DNA from 3 places in the Pectobacterium odoriferum genome. Region 1 is predicted to be linked to each of the others. Evidence: predicted binding sites of a transcription regulator. Region 1 holds the regulator's gene; each other region holds the start of a gene.
What was found. Region 1 encodes PurR, which represses purine synthesis genes. Its sites were predicted from a motif close to CANGCAAACGTTTGCNTG; they were not measured.
Positions count from the first base shown of each region.

Region 2: guaB (IMP dehydrogenase) is a predicted target of PurR. The motif match lies at 840-857, and genes of this name have one in related genera.
Region 3: purT (formate-dependent phosphoribosylglycinamide formyltransferase) is a predicted target of PurR. The motif match lies at 896-913, and genes of this name have one in related genera.

Region 1 covers NZ_CP034938.1:2,142,783-2,145,036, forward strand. Annotated here, with positions in the region: gene EO763_RS09560 (riboflavin synthase) at 1-372, shown strand, start outside; partial or broken gene EO763_RS09565 (class I SAM-dependent methyltransferase) at 435-695, opposite strand; gene purR (HTH-type transcriptional repressor PurR) at 715-1,740, opposite strand; gene cydH (cytochrome bd-I oxidase subunit CydH) at 2,130-2,219, shown strand.
Region 2 covers NZ_CP034938.1:3,510,411-3,512,664, reverse strand. Annotated here, with positions in the region: gene xseA (exodeoxyribonuclease VII large subunit) at 1-747, opposite strand, end outside; gene guaB (IMP dehydrogenase) at 919-2,254, shown strand, end outside.
Region 3 covers NZ_CP034938.1:2,752,267-2,754,520, forward strand. Annotated here, with positions in the region: gene EO763_RS12310 (S9 family peptidase) at 1-755, opposite strand, end outside; gene purT (formate-dependent phosphoribosylglycinamide formyltransferase) at 956-2,134, shown strand; gene EO763_RS12320 (bifunctional 4-hydroxy-2-oxoglutarate aldolase/2-dehydro-3-deoxy-phosphogluconate aldolase) at 2,247-2,254, opposite strand, start outside.

The sequences.
Region 1 (2,254 bases):
AAATTCGGTGATGAGATCGGTGGGCACGTTATGTCGGGGCACATCATGTGTACGGCGGAAGTGGTCAAAATTCAGGTTTCAGAGAATAACCATCAGATTTGGTTCCGTCTGGCTGATGAAGCGCTGATGAAATACGTGCTGCATAAAGGCTTTGTTGGGATTGATGGCATCAGCCTGACGGTGGGAGAAGTCACTCGCGGACGTTTCTGCGTGCATTTAATTCCAGAAACACTGAACCGCACCACGCTGGGACAGAAACGTCTGGGAAATCGTATCAATATTGAAATCGACCCGCAAACGCAGGCCGTGGTGGATACCGTCGAACGCGTGTTAGCCAGCAAGCAGTTGAGCGATCTCGCCAACGAAGACTGATATCCTGCACTGCCTATTCTTGTAAACCGGACGAGCCGCATCGTCCGGTTTTCTTTTTTCTATCAGCGTGAAACACGTAACCCGCCTTCGATCCCATCCGTGCTGTACACGACCTGCCAGAGCTGAAGTGTTCGTGCTCTGAATGCCCCTGCACAGGCGTTAAGATAGTAGCTGAACATCCGGTGGAAGCGGGCCGTATAGCGTGTGGAAAGCGGTGGCGAGTTCTGCTGGAAGCGAGCCTGCTAGGCCATTAATGTATGATCGTCATCAGCGCCGAAATTATGCCAGTTTTCCATCATCATGTAGTGCTCACTTGCCTGCGCTGCGCAGTATTGCCGCTAATTAGCGGCGATAGTCGAGGTAGGGGCCGTCTGCCACCGAGCGGCGTTCAATCAGCGTCGGGTGTACTTCAATGACGTGCGCATCTTCTCGTTTACTGGTAATGCGATCCAGGAGCATAGAGAACGCGGACTGGCCCAGACGCTCCTTTGGCTGGTGGATGGTGGTCAGCGCAGGCGTAAAGAAGCGTGCGTGGCGCACATTGTCATAACCGATCACCGAAATGTCCTGCGGTACGCGCAGACCCAGCTCGTCAGCCGCACAGATGGCACCCATCGCCATGATATCGCCACCGCAGAATACGGCTGTAGGTCGCTGTTTCTGTGCGAGAATCTGATGCATGGCTTTGTAGCCGGATTCCGGTTCAAAATCGCCCCGAACCACCCATTCGTCACGCACTGTGATATCAGCTTCCTTCAGCGCTTTCAAAAAGCCGAGGTAGCGTCCGCTGCCAGTGTTACGTTCTTGAGTGCCGGGGATGGCGCCGATATCGCGATGGCCGCGTTCAATCAGGTAGCGGCCTGCCATATAACCGCCTTCAAAGGCGTTATCGATAATCGTATCGGTAAAATCGCTGTGCATCTGTCCCCAGTCCATAACGACCATCGGAATGCTGCGATAATCTTCCAACATCGACAACAGCTCAGGCGGGTATTCGGCGCACATCACCAATAGGCCGTCGACGCGTTTTTGCGCCAGCATAGAAAGATAGGCGCGCTGTTTACCGATGTCGTTATGCGAATTACACAGCACCAACGTGTAACCTTTGGCATAGCAGCTGTTTTCGACGGCTTCAATGATCTCGGCGAAATAGGGGGCTTCGCTGGATGTGGCGAGTAAGCCGATAGATTTAGTGTGATTAACTTTGAGGCTGCGGGCGACGGCGCTGGGTGAATAGTGCAATTCTTTGATTGCCGCTCTGACGGCTGCCTTAGTCTCTTCGGCGACGAAACGTGTTTTATTGATCACGTGCGATACGGTTGTGGTGGAAACGCCAGCACGTTTTGCCACATCTTTAATCGTTGCCATCTAAAAATGACTCCTGAACTTACCTGTTACAGACGTAAGTATATTGTTAATCGTTTGCCTACGTTTAATGTTCTTCTTCTAAGCTAAAAAACAGGATTTCAGAAGGAGAATGCCGAATGTTATACCGAAGGGATCTGGGTTGACGTTTTTCGACTGATACGCAGCGCTTTCATAAACAGCGGATTGTGTCCGATTTATCATGAAAGTGAAAGGGCTAATTTATACTATTAGTGATGCATTCGTCCGAGATTTTTCGCTAGAATTATGAAAGAATCGTAATAACCCTATTATTTGTAGCTTTAACTGCCTAAGTGGATTCGGCTGTGAAGGGGCGTGTTTTTTCAGATGAAGTTTTCAGAGAAAATTTGTTCGCTAATAAGGAGTGGTTTATGGATACAGATCTGAAGATGTCTTTGCTGACAACCATTGGTTCGTTGGCTGTGATCATCGTGTTTAGTTTTACTGCGGTGCTGAACTAACCGATCGATGATTTTGTGCGGGTTAGGTATTCAGA
Region 2 (2,254 bases), 1.4 Mb from region 1:
GCCGACGAAATCGGCGATGGTGACATCGGTTTCGTGGCCGACGGCGCTGACGATAGGAATACGGCTGGCGAAAATCGCGCGGGCTACCCGTTCGTCATTAAAACTCCACAGATCTTCCAGTGAACCGCCACCGCGCCCGACGATTAACACGTCACATTCATCCCGCTGGTTAGCCAGCTCAATAGCGCGAACAATCTGTAGCGGCGCTTCCGTGCCTTGCACCGACGTGGGATACACGATCACCGGCAGCGACGGATCGCGGCGCTGTAACACCTGCAAGATATCGTGCAGGGCGGCACCGCTGGCTGACGTAATCACGCCGACCTGTTTGGCGGGAGAGGGAAGCACTTGCTTAAACTGTTGGTCGAACAGCCCTTCGGCGGCGAGACGCTGCTTGAGCTGCTCAAACTGCTGCTGTAGCAGGCCATCGCCAGCGGGCTGCATGCTTTCCGCCAGCAACTGATAGTCACCACGGGGTTCGTAGAGCGTAATGCTCGCCCGAATCAGCACTTGCTGACCGTTTTGCGGGCGGAACGTTACTTTACGGTTGCTGGTACGAAACATCGCGCAGCGCACCTGTGCACGTTCGTCTTTCAGCGTGAAATACCAATGGCCGGATGAGGGCTGAGAAAGGTTGGAGATTTCGCCGGAGAGCCAAATCTGGCCCATTTCCATTTCCAACAGTTGTCTAACCGTCTGATTCAGGCGGCTAACGGTAAAAATTGCAGAGGAGGGAAATTGAGACATTGTGAGCCAGATCAAATTTTAAAACAGTCACTTAATTGATCGATACTACCTACCTGAAACAGGTAATCAAGCATTTTAGTAAAATAATGCTGGAGGCAACCGATTACGCTCTGTATAATGCCACGGCAATATTTTATCTATTCTTACATCCACCTTGGTGAGATATTGCCCATGCTACGTATCGCTAAAGAAGCACTGACGTTTGATGACGTCCTCCTGGTTCCCGCTCATTCTACTGTTCTGCCTAACACTGCCGATCTGTCCACGCAGTTGACGAAAAACATCCGCCTGAATATTCCTATGCTGTCCGCAGCGATGGATACCGTTACCGAATCCGGCCTGGCCATTGCGCTGGCGCAGGAAGGCGGTCTGGGCTTTATTCACAAAAATATGTCCATTGAGCGTCAGGCTGAAGAAGTTAGCCGCGTGAAAAAACACGAAAGCGGCGTAGTGGTTGATCCACAAACCGTGACGCCAGAAACCACACTGCGTGAAATGAAAGAGCTGACCGAGCGCAACGGCTTCGCTGGCTATCCTGTTGTGGCAAAAGACAACGAACTGGTCGGTATCATCACCGGTCGTGACGTGCGCTTTGTTACCGATTTGGAAAAACCGGTTAGCGCGTTCATGACGCCGAAAGCGCGTCTGGTCACCGTCAAAGAAGGCGAAGCGCGTGACGTTGTGCTGCAAAAAATGCACGAAAAACGTGTTGAAAAAGCGCTGGTGATTGACGACCAATTCCACCTGATCGGCATGATCACGGTAAAAGATTTCCAGAAAGCAGAACGTAAACCGAACGCATGTAAAGACGAACACGGTCGTCTGCGCGTAGGCGCAGCGGTTGGCGCGGGTGCAGGTAACGAAGAGCGTGTTGATGCGCTGGTTGCCGCAGGCGTTGACGTCCTGCTGATCGACTCCTCACACGGCCATTCCGAAGGCGTATTGCAGCGTATTCGTGAAACGCGCGCTAAATACCCGAACCTTGAAATCATCGGCGGTAACGTGGCGACAGGCTCTGGTGCGAAAGCGCTGGTCGAAGCGGGCGTGAGCGCAGTGAAAGTCGGTATCGGCCCAGGCTCTATCTGTACGACGCGTATCGTGACTGGCGTGGGCGTACCGCAGATTACGGCTATCTCTGATGCGGTTGAAGCGCTGGAAGGCACGGGCATTCCGGTTATCGCCGACGGCGGTATCCGCTTCTCCGGCGACATCGCTAAAGCCATCGCGGCAGGCGCAGCCTGTGTCATGGTCGGTTCTATGCTGGCGGGTACGGAAGAATCCCCGGGTGAAATCGAACTGTATCAAGGCCGTTCATTCAAATCTTATCGCGGCATGGGTTCACTGGGCGCAATGTCCAAAGGCTCATCAGACCGTTACTTCCAGACCGATAACGCCGCCGACAAACTGGTGCCGGAAGGTATCGAAGGCCGCGTAGCCTATAAAGGCCGCCTGAAAGAGATCGTTCACCAGCAGATGGGCGGCTTGCGCTCTTGCATGGGCCTGACCG
Region 3 (2,254 bases), 610 kb from region 1:
TCGAGCAACAACACCTCACTCGTCGTAGTACTACTGAGATAAATGGTGATGTAGTGCTCTGATGTCGTTTTGCTCAGGCTAACGTAATAGGTATCGTCTTTCTCTTCATAGACCAGCTCATCCAACGCCGGATCGCTCCCCAGACGGTGGCGATAGACCTGATACGGCAACAGCGTTTTCTCATGTTTGCGCACGTAATACAGAACCGTCGAATCCGCCGACCACTCCGCCCCTGCGGTCACATTTTCTATCACATCCGGTAGCCATTCGCCGTTGTTCAGATCGCGAAAACGAAGCGTGTACTGTCGACGGGATAAAAAGTCCTCCGAGAGCGCCAGCAGCGTGTTGTCAGGGCTAACCTCAAGCGTGCCGAGACTATAAAACTCATGCCCTTCCGCACGTTGATTCCCATCCAGCAGCGTTTCCCATGCGTCTGTTGCCTGCTCAGGCTGACGCAAATAGATGGCGTACTCTTTACCCTGCTCATAGCGACTTTGGTAGCGATAGCCTTTTCTGACATACGGCACAGACATATCCGTCGACGGAATTCGTTTGACCATTTCGTCATACAGCGACCGTTTACGTGCTTCATGAGGTGCCATGATGGCTTCGCTATAGGTATTTTCCTGCGTCAGATAGTCCAACACCAGTGGATCGGTACGCTGGTCATCGCGCAGCCAGTAATAATTGTCGATACGCGTATCGCCATGCGTACTTAGTGCGTGGGGTCTTTTTTCAGCTTGCGGTGTCTTCATGGCGTCGGATCTCGTTGTCTTGACATAAAATTTTCGCGTTGCAAGAAGAGTGGCACGATTGCCCAGCAATGCCAAGCCACGTCCTTGTCTCTTGGTGCGCTTTTGCGCACCGCATTCCACTGCACGCCCTCTTTAATGCGCACGCAAACGTTTTCGTTTATACTGCGGCCATTTTTCACAACCCGATCAGGTATAAGGTTATGTTAACGATTGGAACCGCCCTGCGTGCGGATGCCACACGAGTGATGCTGCTTGGCTCCGGTGAATTAGGCAAAGAAGTGGCGATTGAGTGTCAGCGCCTGGGAATCGAAGTGATTGCGGTCGATCGCTATGCCGATGCTCCCGCCATGCAGGTTGCGCACCGCAGCCACGTCATCAATATGTTGGATGGCGATGCATTAAAAGCGTTGGTTGAAGCCGAGCGTCCTGATTACATCGTGCCAGAAATTGAAGCCATCGCTACCGACATGCTGGTGACGCTGGAAAAACAGGGTCACCATGTTGTTCCTTGTGCCGAAGCCACACGCCTGACGATGAACCGTGAAGGTATCCGTCGTCTGGCTGCCGAAACACTCGGCATTCCCACTTCCACCTACCGTTTTGCCGACAGTGAAGAGAGTTTTCGTCAGGCTGTAGACGCGATTGGCTATCCCTGTATTGTTAAACCAGTCATGAGTTCTTCTGGCAAAGGGCAAAGCCTAATTCGCTCTGCTGAGCAGTTAGATCAAGCGTGGCACTACGCCCAGCAGGGTGGACGAGCAGGCGGCGGCCGCGTCATCGTGGAAGGGCTGGTTAATTTTGATTTCGAAATCACTCTGCTAACCATCCATGCGGTTGACGGCATTCATTTCTGTGCGCCAATCGGCCATCGACAGGAAGACGGCGACTATCGTGAATCCTGGCAGCCACAGCAGATGAGTGCGCTGGCACAGGAACGCGCACAGAAGATGGCCAGCGATGTCGTGAAAGCGCTCGGCGGTTATGGCCTGTTCGGCGTTGAGCTGTTCGTCTGCGGCGATGAGGTCATTTTCAGCGAAGTCTCCCCTCGCCCGCACGATACCGGCATGGTGACGATGATTTCTCAAGACTTGTCAGAGTTTGCACTGCACGTTCGTGCTTTTCTGGGGCTACCCATTGGCGCAGTTCGTCAGTATGGCGCATCAGCTTCCGCCGTGATTTTACCGGAACTGGATAGCAACAACGCGCGTTATCAGGGGCTGGAAAGCGCACTACTCCCTCATACGCAAATTCGTCTGTTTGGTAAACCAGATATCAGCGGTAAGCGCCGTATGGGTGTCGCATTAGCCAGTGCGGAAACCACGGATGATGCAGTGGCAATCGCCAAACGCGTTGCCTCAGCGGTAAAAATCAGCGGCTGATACGTTCTATTGCTGACGGGTGACATCAGACGTCACTGACGGCAGATAAAACGCCCACCATAAAAAAGGCCACTCGCAGTGAGTGGCCTTCATCATTCAGTAACGAACAAACTTACGCTT